Regions from separate parts of the Labrenzia sp. CP4 genome, predicted to be linked through region 1. Evidence: predicted binding sites of a transcription regulator. Region 1 holds the regulator's gene; each other region holds the start of a gene.
The links. The regulator LexA, encoded in region 1, represses DNA repair genes until DNA is damaged. The targets are predictions, from matches to a motif close to TGTTCNNNNTGTGTTCNG.
Positions count from the first base shown of each region.

Region 2: ACP90_RS15055 (single-stranded DNA-binding protein) is a predicted target of LexA. The motif match lies at 3,629-3,646, and genes of this name have one in related genera.
Region 3: recA (recombinase RecA) is a predicted target of LexA. The motif match lies at 1,813-1,830, and genes of this name have one in related genera.

Region 1 is NZ_CP011927.1:2,989,674-2,995,494, forward strand. Features, by position in the region: gene gltX (glutamate--tRNA ligase) at 1-78, opposite strand, end outside; gene ACP90_RS13915 (ComEC/Rec2 family competence protein) at 210-2,618, shown strand; gene lexA (transcriptional repressor LexA) at 2,623-3,333, opposite strand; gene ACP90_RS13925 (hypothetical protein) at 3,455-4,258, opposite strand; gene ACP90_RS13930 (acyl-CoA synthetase) at 4,351-5,821, opposite strand, start outside.
Region 2 is NZ_CP011927.1:3,243,219-3,249,039, reverse strand. Features, by position in the region: gene ACP90_RS28015 (DUF1127 domain-containing protein) at 1-145, opposite strand, end outside; gene uvrA (excinuclease ABC subunit UvrA) at 390-3,320, opposite strand; gene ACP90_RS15055 (single-stranded DNA-binding protein) at 3,905-4,459, shown strand; gene ACP90_RS15050 (hypothetical protein) at 4,521-4,997, opposite strand; gene ACP90_RS15045 (L,D-transpeptidase family protein) at 5,529-5,821, shown strand, end outside.
Region 3 is NZ_CP011927.1:2,326,397-2,332,217, reverse strand. Features, by position in the region: gene alaS (alanine--tRNA ligase) at 1-271, opposite strand, end outside; gene recA (recombinase RecA) at 625-1,695, opposite strand; gene ACP90_RS10815 (PfkB family carbohydrate kinase) at 2,035-2,958, shown strand; gene ACP90_RS10810 (pseudouridine-5'-phosphate glycosidase) at 3,064-3,996, shown strand; gene ACP90_RS10805 (DUF3772 domain-containing protein) at 4,081-5,821, opposite strand, start outside.

The DNA.
Region 1 (5,821 bases):
GAGCGCGGTGCGGGCGCCGCCGATATGCAGGAACCCCGTCGGGGACGGGGCGAAGCGCGTGACGATGTTCTGTGCCATGGTGCTTTATGAAAGTCTCTGTCAGTATGACGGCGCGGAGCGCGCCGGATTGGTGGCGCGGTCTTAGCACAGGCTTTGGCGAGGCTAAATAGGGGCTCCGGCCATTTCTTGGACCAAAACGAGGAGCTGAAGTGACGTCACGGTCCGGTCCGCTCGATATTTCTGCCGGCCGGTCGCAAACGGCAACCCTTGATGTTGATCGCGAGGATTTATCACCTGCCGTGCTCAAGCCTGAAGTACTTGAGAAACGGCGTTCAAGGCTCGCGGGTGCTGGTCACACTTATTCCGCTCACAATGCGTCAGCAGATCGTCTTTGGGATTCGCAAGGGCTGTTGTGGTGTGCCTTCGCGTTTGCCGGGGGAATTGGTGTCTACGTTTCATTGCCTGAAGAACCTTCCTGGGTTCTGTTGGGGGTTCTGGTCGTGCTGGTAAGCGCGGTTCTCTGGCGTGTGAAGCGGCGCGGCACGGTGGCGGTTTCCGTCGTTCTCTTCCTGACATTCTTTGCCGGACTGGCAGCTTCCAGTCTTCGCACGGCATATGTTTCGGCGCCGCGCCTTGCCGAGCAGATGAACGCGGATCTTGTTGGCTACATAGAAGAGATTGACAGCGGGGCGGCCGGTCACCGGATCGTACTGGCCGTATCCTCGGTCAATGGGCGTCCTGTCGAGGAGGGCGAGTTCCCTGCTAAGGTGCGCTTGCGCGTTCCGGCAGGAAGCGACATTGACGTGGGGCGCACCGTGAGCGTCAGTGCGCGGTTGTTTCCCCCTGCAGGTCCCGTCTTTCCAGGAGGATACGATTATTCCTTCCGGGCCTTCTTTCAGCAGATAGGTGCGACGGGTTTCAGTTTCGGGTCCCCCGAGGTCATCGAGGCTGAGGACGTTGGAAATGAATTTCGCCCGGCCGTTGCCGTTGCCAAGCTTCGAATAGACCTTGCGGAACGCATCAGGGCCAATCTTTCGGAAGGACCGGAAACCGCACTGATCGTTGCTCTTCTGGTTGGAGACCGCAGCGGAATTACCGAAGAGCAGGAAGAGATTTTGCGGGCCGCCGGACTGGCTCACATTCTTGCAATTTCCGGACTGCATATGGCGCTCTTTGCCGGCGGCGCCTATGGCGCGGTCTTGCTGCTCTTTTCGTTGGTGCCGGTCCTGACGCTCAGGTGGCCGGTGCACAAATGGGCCGCGCTTTCAGCCCTTGGTGCTGCAGTTATTTATCTGCTTCTGTCCGGTGGTGCGGTTGCGACGCAACGATCGTTCCTGATGATTGCGATTGTCTTTGTCGGAATTCTGGTGGGGCGACGCGGCCTGACCCTGCGAAGCGTAGCGTTGGCTGGCCTCGTACTCTTGCTGATTGCTCCCGAGAGGTTGTTTTTTCCCGGCTTCCAGATGTCCTTCGCTGCCGTGATCTGCCTGGTCGCCGTATATGACCTGTGGCGGCAGCGAGATCGTTCCCTGTCATCTGGTGAAAGAGTGTCCGGATGGGGCGTGGCGACTTGTCTTTACCTCGGCAAGTGGGCTGCAGGGCTGTTCGTCACCGCATTGGTCGCAGGGCTGGCGACCGGCATTATAGGAGCTCATCACTTCAGCCGCATCGCACCCTATGGCCTTGTCGGCAACTTGCTGGGAATGCCGGTGTTTTCACTTGTTGTGATGCCGATGGGAGTACTTGCATTCGTTCTGATGCCATTCGGCCTTGCGGCTCTCCCTCTGGCTGTCATGTCTTTCGGAGTTTCACTTCTGTTGAAGGTCGCCTCCTTTACCGCAGCCCTTGATGCCGGCAGCGGAACTTCCGGAAGGCTCGACGGGGTTGCTGCATTGCTGTTGCTATCAGCATTGTTTGCCGGATTGTTGGTGCCTGGCAGAAAGCGTGTGCTCGCAGGAGTGCCTCTTGTCGCAGGAATATTGATTGTTCTCACCAGCCGGCCTCCGGATATCCAGATTGCTGCAAGCGGCTCTCGAATAGCTGCCCGCGATGAAACGGGAATTTTGCGCTACGCAGCAAGGGGGAGATCGTTTGCAAGTGATCTCTGGCTGCAGTCGGAAGGAGTGAGGAGTGATGCGATCTTGTCGCGCAAGATGAAATCACCTCAAAGAAATTGCGATGACGACGGTTGTGTCATCAGGGCCTACGTCGATTCAGAGGACGCAGAACGGCTGGATGGCAAGCGATCCTTTCTTGCAATCGCGCAGCCAAAGACATTTGAAGCGTTTCAGCTGGATTGCCGATATGCCGATTTGGTCGTGACCGATCTTGTCGCCCCGGAGAGCTGCGGTGCAGCCCTCGTCCTGGATCGCGGTACGCGCACCGAACGTGGTGCCGTCTCCATCTGGCTATCGCCCGGTGATTTCAGCGAGGCCGCAAATGCTACGAGCGGTGCCAGTGCACCGGGCCATCCGCCAAACGAAAATCTGAAAATCGAGAAACTGAAGTTTGCCATCCCTGACCCACCGCGCCCCTGGCATCACCAGGGTACGGTAACGAGAGACAGCCTGCGTCTAGCCGAGCGCGCCTCGGTGGCCGAAGCGCGCGCAGAGGAGTGACTGGTCAATACTGACGAAACAGGGCAACGAGGCGGCCCTGAACACGAACGCGGCCGGGACCGAAGATCCTGGTTTCATAAGCCGGGTTGGCTGCTTCAAGAGCGATGGAAGCGCCTTTCTTGCGCAGCCTCTTCAAGGTGGCTTCTTCATCGTCCACAAGTGCAACCACGATGTCGCCACTGTCGGCGCTGTCGGTCCGGCGGATAAGCACGGTATCACCGTCCAGAATGCCCGCCTCAATCATGGAATCGCCACGAACCTCCAGAGCATAGTGCTCCCCGCGACCAAGCAGGTCCTGCGGCACTGTGATGGAATGGCTGTGTGTTTGAATGGCCTCGATGGGCACGCCGGCTGCAATGCGGCCCATGACGGGGATTTCGGTAACACTGGACACCGGCACCGGTGCAGCTTTTTCCGGCTCAGGTTTGCCGAGTGAGCCTTCAATGACTTCAGGTGAGAAGCTGCCTCTTGGCCGTGGAGCACCCAGGCCGGGTGCGATGGAGTCCGGAAGACGAACAACCTCCATGGCTCTGGCCCGGTTCGGCAGGCGCCGGATGAAGCCACGTTCTTCAAGCGCGGTGATCAGGCGGTGAATGCCAGACTTGGAGCGCAGGTCGAGCGCATCCTTCATTTCGTCGAAAGACGGCGGCACACCGGTTTCTTTCAGTCTTTCGTGAATGAACATGAGCAGTTCGTACTGCTTGCGCGTCAGCATGTAGGCGTCCCCTGACCGAGAAAACATCTGGTACAAATCAAGAACATGGTACCTGTTCTCATTGTGTTCTGCAAGGGTAAATGTTCTCTTACTGTTCTTGGCTTCGAACAAGTTGCCGTATTCAATCCGTCTCCGATATCGGATTTAGGTCATCCTTCGATCCGGTCAGGATCAGCAGTTCACAGGTGATCAAAGTCGGCGCGCCACCAGCGGTGAGAATGCCCCGATGCAGTCCACCTTCGAGATCAACGGCGCGGATTGGGACGCAAAGCTCTTGCTTCGGTTTCGCGCCAGCGTTTGCAGACAGGAGTATCTCGGAGATCAGACCTGTCATCGGCTGGGCATCGCGGAACGCTGCTCCGGCCAGACTGCCCAGTCCATAGACTTCGTAGGAGGGTGCTTTCAGCTCTTTTGCGAGTTCTTGGATGCTGTCCGTCAGGTCGGCAAACGGAGCGAGTGTGGTGATAAGCGCATTGTAGTCGGTTGTCCGTGACTGTTCGTCATCCTGTTGCACACGAAACAGCGTGAATTCGGTTTCCGGATCCAGCGATGCCACGAACGCTGCGCCTTGCAGGCCGTACCCTTTGATAGCCCCTTGATGCGCAACCTTCAGCGTATGCGGCAGTAAGTGGCCAAGGTGCTCGACTTCTTCCTCGTGCCAATAAGCGTGTACATGAGCGAACCATTCACCATCTCGTATCCCGAGAATGGCAACTGCGGACTTCAGCGTTGCGCCTTTCGAAGAGTGCGTGTCGCTGTACCAGGCTGCATGTCGGTCATCGATTGCACAGGCAGGCATTACGAAGTCGAACGCTTCGAGCGTGAGCCCGGAAAGATCGAGAACGGCGGAGCTCAGTCCTTGGTGCGTGGCGAAGCGGCCCAGCGCCTCCAGCAAGGGAGTTTGCTCTGCCAGGGAGATTTCCAATGGTTTCGCCAGACATCTGGCATGGGGGAGCCGATTGATGGCAGAAGGGCCGGGATGACGAATGTCGGACAGAGACCTGGGGGCGGGCCGTCTCACAACAGGCCTTTCTCGGTCAAATGCTCCCGCACCAGTTTCTTGGTGATCTTGCCATAGGCACTTGTCGGCATTGCGGGAATGAAGAGATAACGTGCAGGCATCTTGTAACGGGCGATCTTGCCGTTCAGATAGTCGCTGAGTTCCTGAGGGTCGGGTGACTTGTCCGGGGCAGCCACACAAACGGCTAGGCCGACTTCGCCCCATTGCCTGTCCGGAATGCCGAGAATTGCGACCTCGGAAATATCCGGATGTGTAAGCAGCACTTCCTCGACTTCCTTCGGGTAGACGTTGGAGCCACCAGAAATGTACATGTCCGACGCTCGGCCTGTCAGAAAGAGGTAGCGCTGTTCATCCATGTGACCGATGTCTCCGGTGCGGAACCAGCCGTTCCGGAAAGACTTCTGGTTGGCGTCTTCGTCTTCCAGATAGCCAGCACAGACTGCCGAACCGATGACGCAGACTTCACCCGTTTCATTGGGGGGCAGATGATTGCCTTCCTCGTCCTGAATCGAAACCTCTATACCTGTGCGCTCCGTACCGCAGGTGCCGCTGCGTGTCTCAGGTCCATCCTCCAGAAAATGATCCTGTGGCCGCAGCACGGTGATGTTTCCGGTGACCTCGCCAAGTCCGTAGTATTGAACCAGAACCTGCCCCAATTTCTGGAGAGCCAGCTTCTGGTCCTCCCTGTACATGGGAGCCCCCGCATATATGACGTGACGAAGGCTCGAGTGATCGTACTGATCGACAGCAGGGTCTTCCACCAGGCGTTTGACGATAGTGGGAACGGTGAAGAGATTGCTGACCTTGTGTTTCTCGATCAACTCGAATGCAGTCGAAGGATTGAAGCCGCCTCCGGGCAGGAGAACATGTGTGGAACCAACTGATAGCTGGGCAATCAGTTGCAACCCTGCACCGTGTGACAATGGAGCTATGACCAGCGACGCATCGCGCTCCGTCGTCCCGGGCAACAGGTCTGCCATGTAGTTGACGCAAACGAATCCGATCTGCCCGTGACTGAGGACAACCGCCTTCGGGCGGCCGGTTGAGCCTGAGGTGAAGAACAGCCAACAGGGATCGTTATAGTCCACTGCCTCGTTCTGCAGGACCTGTCCCTGGTAACGGGAGAGGAGATCCTCATAGCTTGTGCCAAAGTCGCTGGCTCCAATTGTAATGCATCCTGTCAGCTGATCTTGGGCGTTTCGCACTGCATCGGCCTGAGCACCAAAATCAGCGTCACACAGGAAAACCTTCGCCTTCGCTTTTACCGCAGCATAGGCCGTTTCGCCCGGAGCCTGTCTGAAATTGCAGGGAACCCAGATGGCTCCCAGACGAAATGCGGCCAACATGATCTCGATCATCTGATGCGAGTTCTGGGCCTGGACCAGCAAGCCGTCGCCCTTGGAAACGCCGAATTCCGATTGGAGACCCTTGGCAAGTGCGGAGACGCGCGAATCGATTTGCGACCAG
Region 2 (5,821 bases), 250 kb from region 1:
CAATCTGACGACGTGCGACAAATTTGATGTCGCTGCGGCAGATGCCGAGGTCGGCAAGCTCACGAGCCGAAAGGCGGGACAATTCGTCAACCGCACGGCGGTAGCTTACCCAGTTGCTGTACTTTTGGCGCACGGTGTCAAACATCTTCTTATTCCTTAATTATCGAAACGCGTGTGCGTTCCGCGCCGTTGTTGTCCAATGATATATTTCACCACTCAAAATAAAAGAAGTGCCATCTCTGCATGCCTGACATGCGTTTGATGCAATGCAGCAAAGCTTGCGCAGACAGAATCCGGATGATTCGTGGAACATGCGGAAATACAAATGAAAAAGGCATGTGTGCGGTGCACACATGCCTGTCGTCACGTAACTGGAGACTGGTTAAGACTTATTCCGCAGCGTCGTGCGCCCGTTGCGGACGTCGCTGCAGCAGTTCCTGCAGGAATTGTCCCGTGTAGCTTTCCGAAACCTCGGCAACGTCTTCAGGGCGTCCGGTTGCAACCACCGTACCGCCACCGTCGCCTCCTTCCGGTCCCAGATCGATAATCCAGTCTGCCGTCTTGATGACTTCGAGATTGTGCTCGATCACCAGAACCGTGTTGCCCTGGTCAACCAGTTCGTGCAGCACTTCCAGCAGTTTTGCGACATCGTGAAAATGCAGGCCTGTCGTGGGTTCGTCCAGAATGTAAAGCGTACGGCCCGTCGAGCGCTTGGAGAGTTCCTTCGCAAGCTTTACGCGCTGCGCTTCACCACCTGAAAGCGTGGTCGCCTGTTGGCCGACCTTGATGTAGCCGAGACCGACACGCGCCAGGGTCTCCATCTTGTCGCGCACGGCAGGAACTGCGGAGAAGAACACGGCGGCTTCATCCACGGTCATGTCGAGCACGTCGGCAATCGACTTGCCCTTGAACTCGACCTCGAGCGTTTCTCGATTGTACCGTTTGCCTTTGCATACGTCGCAAGTGACGTACACATCCGGCAGGAAGTGCATTTCGATCTTTATGACGCCGTCGCCCTGACAGGCTTCGCAGCGGCCTCCCTTGACGTTGAAGGAGAACCGGCCGGGCTGATAGCCTCTGGCCTTTGCTTCAGGCATGCCGGCGAACCATTCACGGATCGGGGTAAAGGCACCGGTGTAGGTCGCCGGGTTGGATCTGGGTGTCCGGCCGATCGGTGACTGATCGATATCGATCACCTTGTCGAGCACTTCCAGACCTTCGATGCGATCGTGCGGGGCAGGGTTGTCCCGCGCGCCATTGAGGCGACGAGCCGCGGCCTTGTAGAGCGTATCGATCAGGAACGTGGACTTGCCGCCACCCGACACACCGGTGACACAGGTAAACGTGCTGAGCGGCACGTCAACGTCAATGTCCTTCAGATTGTTGCCGCGGGCGCCGCGAACGGAGATCTTCCGCTTCTTGTTGATTTTTCTGCGCTCGTCGTTGCGCGAAACCATCATGGATCCAGACAGATACTGCCCCGTCAACGAATTGGGATTGGCCATGATTTCGGAGGGAGTGCCCTTGGCGACGATCTGCCCGCCATGGACACCCGCTCCTGGTCCGACGTCGACAACGTAATCGGCAGTCAGCACCGCGTCTTCGTCATGCTCGACCACGATCACCGTATTGCCGAGATCGCGCAGGTGTTTCAGCGTTTCCAGAAGACGGGCGTTGTCGCGCTGATGAAGGCCGATGGACGGCTCATCCAGTACATAGAGAACTCCTGTCAGCCCCGAGCCTATCTGCGAGGCGAGGCGGATACGCTGGCTTTCGCCGCCTGACAGTGTTCCGGAAGACCGGGACAAGGTGAGATATTCAAGACCAACGTCATTCAGGAACTTCAGCCGCTCGCGAATTTCCTTCAGGATGCGGCCTGCGATTTCGCTCTGTTTGTCGTTCAGTTGCTCCGGCAGGGCTTCAAACCAGAGGCTTGCATCGCGAATGGAATGTTCGGTGATCTGACCGATATGCCTGCCGGCAATCTTGACGGCAAGCGCTTCCGGCTTCAGACGGAACCCGCTGCAAGCCGGGCAGGCATGATCGGATTGAAACCTTGCCAGTTCCTCGCGAACCCAGGTGGATTCCGTCTCGCGCCACCGCCGTTCGATATTGCCGATTACACCTTCAAAGGTCTTCTCTGTCCGGTAGCTGCGGACGCCGTCATCATAGACGAATTCAATCTTCGCATTGCCGGTTCCATGAAGGATTGCCTCGCGCACTTCCGAAGGAAGATCCTTCCAGGGCGTTGCCATGGACACCTTGAAATGACTGCAGAGTGCTTCCAGCGTCTGGGCATAATAAGGTGATGTCGACCCTGTCTTCGCCCACGGCAGGACAGCTCCTTCGCGCAGGGAAAGCGAGTGGTCAGGAACAACCAGGTCTTCTTCAAAAGCGAGTGTCGTTCCAAGGCCGTCACAAGTGGGGCAGGCACCGAAGGGATTGTTGAACGAGAACAGACGCGGCTCGATCTCCGGAATGGTGAAGCCGGATACCGGGCAGGCAAATTTTTCGGAAAAGATCAGCCGTTCCGGGTTGCCGTTCTCATCGGTCTTGTCGGCAAATTCGGCAATTGCAATGCCATCGGCAAGTTTCAGCGCCGTTTCCAGTGAATCGGCAAGCCGACCGGAGATATCGTCACGCACGACGATACGGTCTACGACGACGTCGATATCGTGCTTGAATTTCTTGTCGAGGGCAGGGGCCTCGGAAATCTCATGGAAGGTTCCGTCGATCTTGACGCGCTGGAAACCCTTCTTCATCAGCTCGGCAAGTTCCTTGCGATACTCGCCCTTGCGGCCGCGAACCATCGGCGCGAGCAGGTAGAGGCGGGCACCTTCTTCCAGTTCCAGAATGCGATCGACCATTTGGCTGACGGTCTGGCTTTCGATCGGCAGACCGGTGGCGGGGGAATAGGGAACGCCGACACGCGCAAACAAAAGGCGCATGTAATCGTAGATTTCCGTAACCGTCCCGACCGTGGAGCGCGGATTGCGGGACGTGGTCTTCTGTTCGATGGAGATTGCCGGCGACAGTCCGTCGATCTGGTCGACGTCCGGTTTCTGCATCATTTCCAGGAACTGACGTGCGTAGGCGGACAGGCTTTCCACGTACCGCCGCTGTCCTTCTGCATATATGGTGTCGAAGGCGAGTGACGACTTTCCTGAGCCAGACAGGCCGGTCATGACAATTAACTTGTCGCGGGGCAGGTCCAGGTCGACACCCTTGAGGTTATGCTCCCGTGCGCCACGGATGCTGATGACCCGTGTTGGGTCCGCCTTCCAGGCTTCTTCCGACTGCGATCCCTTGGCTGTCTTCATTGTCGTTCTTCCTGACCGCATGCGTCGCCCAAAGCCGATTGTTGCTCTCGCATACGCTAAGATGGTCCATTGCCGATGATGTCTGTTTGCCCCGATATAGCAGTTTCGGGCGGAGCTTCCAGTGAGGCATTTTCATTATCGTGCCAGAGGCACTTGTCGATGCGATGCCTGATTGAATCGCTTTTACAGAAATGATAAGAACAAAACAAGTACATTAACGATTGCAGCGTCAGGAGCCGAGCAGAAATAGGTGACCGAAACCTCGCAGTTCATGAGATAATGTCCTGACACAAAAATCGGGGCTTGATTGGAACAAAAGTGGAGCAAATTGTAACTTGGCGCAATCAGGGATTGTGTCTGTCGACTTTGCTCGAATTTTAGGCGGATGAACCAGGCGGCAGTTTTTAAGTTGCCTTGTGGAAAATGAGTGAAGCCTGGCGAAAATAGCGGCGAAGCTGTTGGCGTGCCGTTAGGGTTCTGGTTTCTAGCAGCAAAGCTTGCAACGTTGACCGTTTATCGACACGTGCCGGAGAAGCACACGTACATCGTCGGCGGGGTCAACGAAAAACAAACAGGAGTTCAGTATGGCGGGCAGCGTCAACAAAGTAATTTTGGTCGGCAATCTGGGAGCAGACCCGGAAATCCGCCGTACGCAGGATGGCCGCCCGATCGCCAATCTCCGGATTGCGACGTCGGAATCCTGGCGCGACCGCAACACCGGTGAGCGTCGTGAAAAGACGGAGTGGCACCGTGTCGTGATTTTCAACGACGGTCTTTGCAAAGTTGCGGAGCAATATCTGCGCAAGGGATCAAAGGTTTATCTCGAAGGCCAGCTTCAGACCCGCAAATGGCAGGATCAGTCCGGTCAGGACCGGTACTCCACCGAGATCGTGCTGCAGGGCTTCAACTCCAACCTGACCATGCTTGACGGCCGCGGCGAAGGTGGCGGTGCATCCGGCGGTCTTCCCGATTACGGCAATGACTCACAAGGCGGCGGCGGAGGTGGCTTCGGCGGCGGCGGTTCCGGTTCCGGCGGGAATTTCGGTGGTGGCTATGGCGGCGGTTCCAGCAGCGGTGGCGGTTACGGCGGTCCGTCCGGTGGCGGTGGCGGCCCCATGGACGACGAAATTCCGTTCTGATCTTTTTCTGCCCTACCGGGTGCGGTCCCATGCTTTGGGGCCGCGCACCAGGTTATGTTGATCAACCGCCGACGTTCGGGTCGTAAGGCGTGTTCGGGTCATCAATGCCGTCGTAATATTCCTTCGCACTGCCGAGACCGCAGTGATAGACGGCTTCTTCTGCGCGTGTGTCGCCACCCGTAATCGGGGCGCCGTTGTGATGCGCGAATTCATGAATGATGGTGGCCAGCACCATCCACCTGCCCATTTTAAAGGCCCGGTCACCAACCGCGATTTCCCCGGAAGGAACGTGGATTTCCCCATGTAGCGGTGAAATGGTCGGTCCGTAATTCACCCAAATCGAGCTGTCGTTGATCATGTCCGACAAGCTTCGCCCCTTGGGGAGCGTCCGGAAATAGGCATTACATCCCGGGTTGTTCTTGACCATCTTGAAAAGCTTGTTTCTGGCCCATTTCAGCTTTGAATACTGGGAAGAGTTGAAACTTGTGTATTTCCAGATCGGTGACGAATGGTCACCAACATTGAATTGAAACGGCATTTGGCTCTCCGGTAATGTCTCACGTACTCGTGAAGCCGTAGATACCCCTTTGACGAAGAAGGCGGCGTGATGCCAATCACGCCAGGTAGTTTTTCCAAACAGCCGCAGTTCTGCCGTTTCTGGCACCGTGATGGTGGGCAGCTGTACTGTCAGCAACGAGGCAAAATCGTCACAGTCGCCTGATTTCAAACCTGTGTAGGACGGCGCCCCTTAACCATCTGATGAACCCTGTTATAGTATCAAACGGTTTACGGGCGCAGTTTCCGGGAATCGGGTCGCGGGGCCCGGTTGCACGGTAACTGCGTTGCCATATCACGCTCGGATGTAGAACATCCTCGGCGGATATGCCGAACAGCCTTCGTTCCTTGCAGGGAAGCAATAAAACCCTGGTGACTTGGGCAAGGCGTCAGGTTCGAAAAGATTTAAAAAAAGCGGGTTTAGACAATGCGAGCGAATGCAATGGCACTGAGCGAATGTACCAGGAAAAAACCGAAACGTTCTGTCCTGGGGACGTCCCTCAGGGCTGGCTTGATGGCGACGGTGCTTTTTTCCGGTTTTAACCTGGTCTCGGTTGAGCCTGCTTCCGCGCAGGGGTTGTTCCAGCGTCTGTTCAATCCGGAAGCGCATCGCCGGCAGCAGGAGCGTGAGCGCCAGCAGGATCTTAGCAAGAAGGTCGTTACCGCAAAGGTCTCTGCGCCGCGCTACCTCAATTACACGGCCGACAGCTGGAAGAAGGTTTCGCTGGCTGAATTGTCGGAGATCAAGTCCGCCGAGGTGAAGCCTGATGTCCAGCCCGTTGAAACGACGGATGCCCCGAGCACCGA
Region 3 (5,821 bases), 660 kb from region 1:
CGAAGAAGGTGTGGTGGCGTGCGGTGTAACCGACGTTATCGAGGTCGTTGTGCTTGCCTCCGGCGCGAACGCACTTCTGCGCCGTGACCGCACGGGAATAGTCGCGCTTTTCCAGACCGGTGAACACGTTCTTGAACTGGTTCATGCCCGCGTTCGCAAACATCAGGGTCGGATCGTTACGCGGCACCAGCGGCCCGGACTCGACCACTTCGTGGCCGTTTGTCTTGAAATAGTCCAGAAAGGCAGAGCGGATTTCATTTACGCCGGTCATTCGGATCTCGCATCGGTCACAGCCCCGCATATGAGGGCCTGTTGAAAATCTTGAAGGCGCTGGATCTGGGTCGCCGATCCGCGCCGGAACAGCCTTTTAACTTTCACCTCCAACCCTGTCCAGCGGTTGCACGGACCCGACCCAACGGAAAGCTGCCGGGAAACAGGCGATTTCCGGAATGAAGGCTGCCGTCATGCGCCGGCCAACTCCTCCGACAGGATCTGACCTCTTCCAATTTCGCTCCGTTGCGGGTCCCGAAAAGCAAAAGGCCCCCTTCCGGAGTGCGGAAGGAGGCCCTTGGAAGACCGGACAAACGTCCGGAGCTCTTGCAGACGGAGACCGGAAGCTGAGGATCAGTCCTCTGCTTCTTCCGATGCAGCGTCCGGATCGATGATCGCATCGGCGATCAGGCCGGCGTTCTGGCGGATCGCCAGTTCGATTTCATCGGCAATTTCCGGATTATCCTTCAGAAACTGCTTGGCGTTTTCCCGGCCCTGGCCAAGACGCTGGCTGTTGTAGGAGAACCAGGCACCCGACTTTTCAACGATGTTGCCCTTGACGCCAAGGTCGATGAGTTCGCCGGTCTTGGACACGCCTTCACCATAGACGATGTCGAATTCCACCTGACGGAAAGGAGGCGCAAGCTTGTTCTTGACGACTTTCACGCGGGTCTGGTTGCCGACGACTTCGTCCCGGTCCTTGATCGCACCAATACGGCGGATATCCAGGCGGACGGACGCATAGAACTTGAGTGCGTTACCGCCGGTCGTGGTTTCCGGAGAACCGAACATCACGCCGATCTTCATGCGGATCTGGTTGATGAAGATCACCATGCACTTCGACTTGGAAATCGACGCGGTCAGTTTGCGAAGAGCCTGGCTCATCAGACGGGCCTGCATGCCCGGCAGGCTGTCGCCCATCTCGCCTTCGAGTTCTGCCTTCGGCGTTAGTGCCGCAACCGAGTCGATGACCAGAACGTCGATGGCGCCGGACCGCACCAGAGTGTCGGCAATTTCCAGCGCCTGTTCACCGGCGTCCGGCTGGGAGATCAGCAGATTGTCGATATCGACGCCAAGCTTGCGCGCATAGATCGGATCCAGCGCGTGCTCCGCATCGACAAAGGCGCAGATACCACCGGTCTTCTGGGCTTCGGCAACCGCATGCAGGGCAAGTGTGGTTTTACCCGAAGACTCCGGCCCGTAGATCTCGACGATACGGCCGCGCGGCAGACCGCCGATCCCGAGCGCGATATCAAGTCCGAGCGACCCGGTCGAGACGGCTTGCACCTCAACCACTTGGCCCTGACCCATCTTCATGATGGAGCCTTTGCCGAAGGCGCGTTCGATTTGGCTGAGCGCTGCGTCCAGCGCTTTTGTCTTATCCATCTGGCTGCTTTCTACGAGACGAAGTGTACTTTGCGACATGGCTTACGCTCCTTATTCCACGATGGACGCGCCGTTTCAATGAGAGCCTTTGTACACATTTTGTTCTCATTTGACAAGTCGGCAAAACCGATTGGTATTAAAATGAAAATGGCTGTTTGTTTCCAATATGTTCTCACTTATTGATTTTAGAACTTACCTTGCGTAATCTATTGATCGGAACATCCCGTGATTCCGCGATCGTGCAGAATCACCGTCGTTTGCCTGCCACCAGTTGCCGCCCCAGCCTTAATCTGCTAGCCCGCCTCTTCAACGGTTGCCAGTACCGGCGCATCGAACGCTTCTGTTCTGATCCCGGCTTTTCATGAGACAGTCCAGAACGTGACTTCAGACATCTCCTCCCCCGTCATCGCAATCGGTGCGATCCATTACGATACGATCGCCCATGCCAGCGAGCCGATCCGCCCCGAGACCTCCACCCCTTCGAGGCTGAATGCAAAGCCGGGCGGCGTTGCCACGAACATTGCCCGTGCGCTGGTTCGGCTCGGAGTTGGAACACGCCTCGTGGGAGCGGTTGGAGAAGACGGCGCTGCCGACATGCTTTCCCGCCAGCTCAGCCAGGAAGGGCTCGAGCTGCATGTGAAGGCCCGGAATGGTTTCGCAACGGGCCAGTACCTCGCGCTGCATAATCCAGCAGGTGATCTTGCGGCCGCCTGCGTTGACGACCGTGTTCTGTCCGAAGCCCCCGAGGATCTCTTCGACGGTATCGTCATGGATCTCGCAGCAAACGCGACGGACGATACGATCTGGTTTCTGGATGCCAACCTGCCCGCTGCAATGCTGGTCCGGCTGACGGGGCGTGCCTTGCCCGGGCGTCTTGTTGCCAATGCCGTTTCGGATGCCAAGGCAATCCGGTTGCGTGGGGTTCTCGGCAAACTGGATTGCCTGATGCTGAACCGCGGCGAAGCGGTCACGCTTACCGGGCTTTCCCGCAGCACGTCTTCCGAAGACCTGGCGGCGGCCTTGTCGCAGACCGGTCTCAAGAGTTTTGTCCTGACCAGTGCGGCATCTGATGTGCTGGTGCTTGAAAGCGGGAAACTTCACCGGTTCGCACCGCTTCAAACAGATATCGTCGATGTCACCGGAGCAGGCGATGCATTAAGCGCCGGAACGGTCGCGGCGCTCGCCAGAGGCTATGGCCTGACGCAAGCAGTCCCTCTTGGCCTTGCAGCTGCAGCCCTGACCCTGCGCAGCACCGGCGCCCTCGCGGAAGAGCTCTCCTGGGATACCCTCGCCAACTTTTGACCATATGGACAAATTCCAATCTTGGCGCTGCTCCGCCTTGCGCCTATAAGACCCGCAGAATTGACCCGGCCCGAGCAGCCGGACGAAAACAGAAAGGCATACGCCGTGACCACTCCGACAACGCCCTCCGCCATCAGAGATCTGATCGTTTACAGCGATGAAGTGCGCGAGGCACTTGCGAACGGCAAGCCGGTCGTTGCGCTGGAATCGACCATCATCACCCATGGCATGCCTTTTCCGAAGAACGTTGAGACCGCCCGTGAGGTGGAAGCCGACATTCGCGCGGAAGGCGCCGTTCCGGCCACCATCGCGCTGATGGACGGCAAGATCATGGTGGGCCTTTCCGATGAGGATCTCGACCGCCTGGCACAGGCCAAGGACGTGATAAAGTGTTCACGTGCCGACATGACCTTCGCACTTGCCACCGGACGCTACGGCGCGACAACCGTCGCCGCCACGATGATGGCGGCGCATGCGGCGGGCCTGAAGGTTTTTGCCACGGGCGGCATCGGCGGCGTTCACAAGGGCGCGGAAGAAAGCTTCGACATTTCCGCCGACCTCGACGAGCTTGGCCGCACGCCGGTCTGTGTGGTGTCCGCCGGTGCCAAGGCATTGCTCGACATTCCCAAGACCCTGGAAGTTCTGGAAACCAAGGGCGTTCCCGTCATTGCTTTCGGCACGGAAGAACTGCCGGCATTCTGGTCGCGGGCCAGTGGTCTCAAGGCCCCCTACTACCTGAATTCGGCAGCCGAAATCGGTTCGCTCCTGAAGATGCGGTCCCGTTTCCCGGATCATGGCGGTGTCCTGATCGCCAACCCGGTACCGGAAGCCGACCAGATCCCGCGGGATGAAATGACCGGCTACATTGATGCAGCTATTGCGGATGCCACTGCGAAGGGTGTTCGCGGCAAGGACGTGACCCCGTTCGTTCTCGGCGCCATCCTGGAGTTGACCGGCGGCCGCAGCCTCGACACCAATATCGCGCTGGTGCGCAACAATGCCCGCCTGGCCGCGCGTATTGCCGCTGAACTGGTCTGACGGCACATTTTCTCCAGAAACCAACTGGACCCAAAAAATTCGCCTGGCTTTCAATCCGTTTGAAGTGAAAGCCCGGCAGTCTTGTCAGGACGGTTTGTTTTCCACCGGTTGAGGCACTTCCGGCGCCTGACGGCGCTCAAGCGCCGCCGCCAACCGGTCGATATCCTTGAAATGCAGGTCCCGCTGCGGGAACGGTATCTCAATACCCGCCTTGCCAAGCTCGTTGTAGACCGTGAAGTAAAGGTCCGACTTGGTAATCATCACATTGCCGATGTCTTTCAGGAAACATCTCAGTTCGAAATTCAGCGAACTGTCCCCCAGCCCGATGAAAAGAACCTGCGGCGTCGGATAACGCGCGATAGTGCTATGCCCGCGTGCCGCATCGAACAGGATGGATTTCACCTTCTCCAGATCACTGCCATAGGCAACGCCAACCGGCAGGATGAGCCGGCCCGACTTGCTGGTCAGCGTCATGTTCTTGACCGTGCCGGCAATCAACTCCGAATTCGGAATGATGACGTCATGGCGGTCGAAGGTTTCGATGCGCGTTGAACGGACAGAGATCTTGCGGACATATCCGGATTGCCCGGATACTTCTATCCAGTCCCCTTCCTTGATCGGCCGTTCGATGAGCAGGATGATGCCGGAAACGAAGTTGGAAACGATGGTCTGAAGACCAAAACCGATACCGACCGAAAGGGCACCGGCGACGACCGCAAGACTGGACAGGTTCAATCCGGCGGTGGAAATCGCAATCAGCGCCGCCAGCGTTAGCCCGACATAGCCGGTGCCCGTTACAACAGCATTCTGAGCGCCACTGTCCATCCGCGTTTGCGGCAGCACGGTCGCCTTCAGCAGGTTCTGCAGCCAGCGCGTCACGACAACGCCGATGCCGAAAATGGCAACCAGGACGATGAAGGAGTCCAGCGACAGGTGAATGTCGCCCAGCTGTACCCCGTTTGTGAGCAGATACCAGACCTCGACGATATCCGTTCCGCGTGCGCCCCAGGTCATGGCGATCAGGGGCGCGAATATCAGCGTCAGAAAACAGATCAGCCCAAAGGCGACGAGGACGGGAGCGGGCTCGTCTTCCCGCTTGCCGATAGCCGTTTTCACGACAACGAGAATGAGATGGTAAAGCATGAAGCCGAAACCGAGCTCCGCAACCGTCATGATTACCGGCAGGATCGCCACCCGGGCAAGCTGGACATAACCCACCAGCGTCACGCAGACGGCAAGAACGGCGGATGTCTTCATGAGCAGCGACAAGAACAGCAGAAAGCCGGATTCCTGGGGCTTTACTGATGCCTCCTCGGGTTCTTCCGCTGTCTGCTCGCTCTCCACCGCATTGCTTTCAACGGACTTGTTGGATCTGATGACGCTGGCCAGAGACCAAAGCAGTGCCGCCGCCATCGCAATGGGGGGAGCCGAAAGCACCGAAATCGCTGCCGTACCGAAGGCGTTATCGAGTTCGAATGCCTCGACCGCCACTTCAAGGGCCATGAAGACGCCCAGTCCCTGGCAGAGACGCAACCCGAGTTTTGCTTCCCGGTCCCCCAGCTCCAGCAGACGCCAGCGATCCTGCCCGGGGGCAAAGATCGTGTGCCCCAGCCAGTTCGCTATGATCATCACGAGAGCCATCACCGGCACGGCGATCACTGCCGTGCGGACCGAGTTCGGATAGATATCGAGAATGGGAAAAATGGAGACCAGGGCGACTGCACCAATGGTCGGCAGCACGATGAAGCTGGCATTGTAGAGCACCGCCAGCATCAACGCCTTTGCACCAGTGGCCGGCTTTTCGCAATAGAGCTTCAGAACCCGC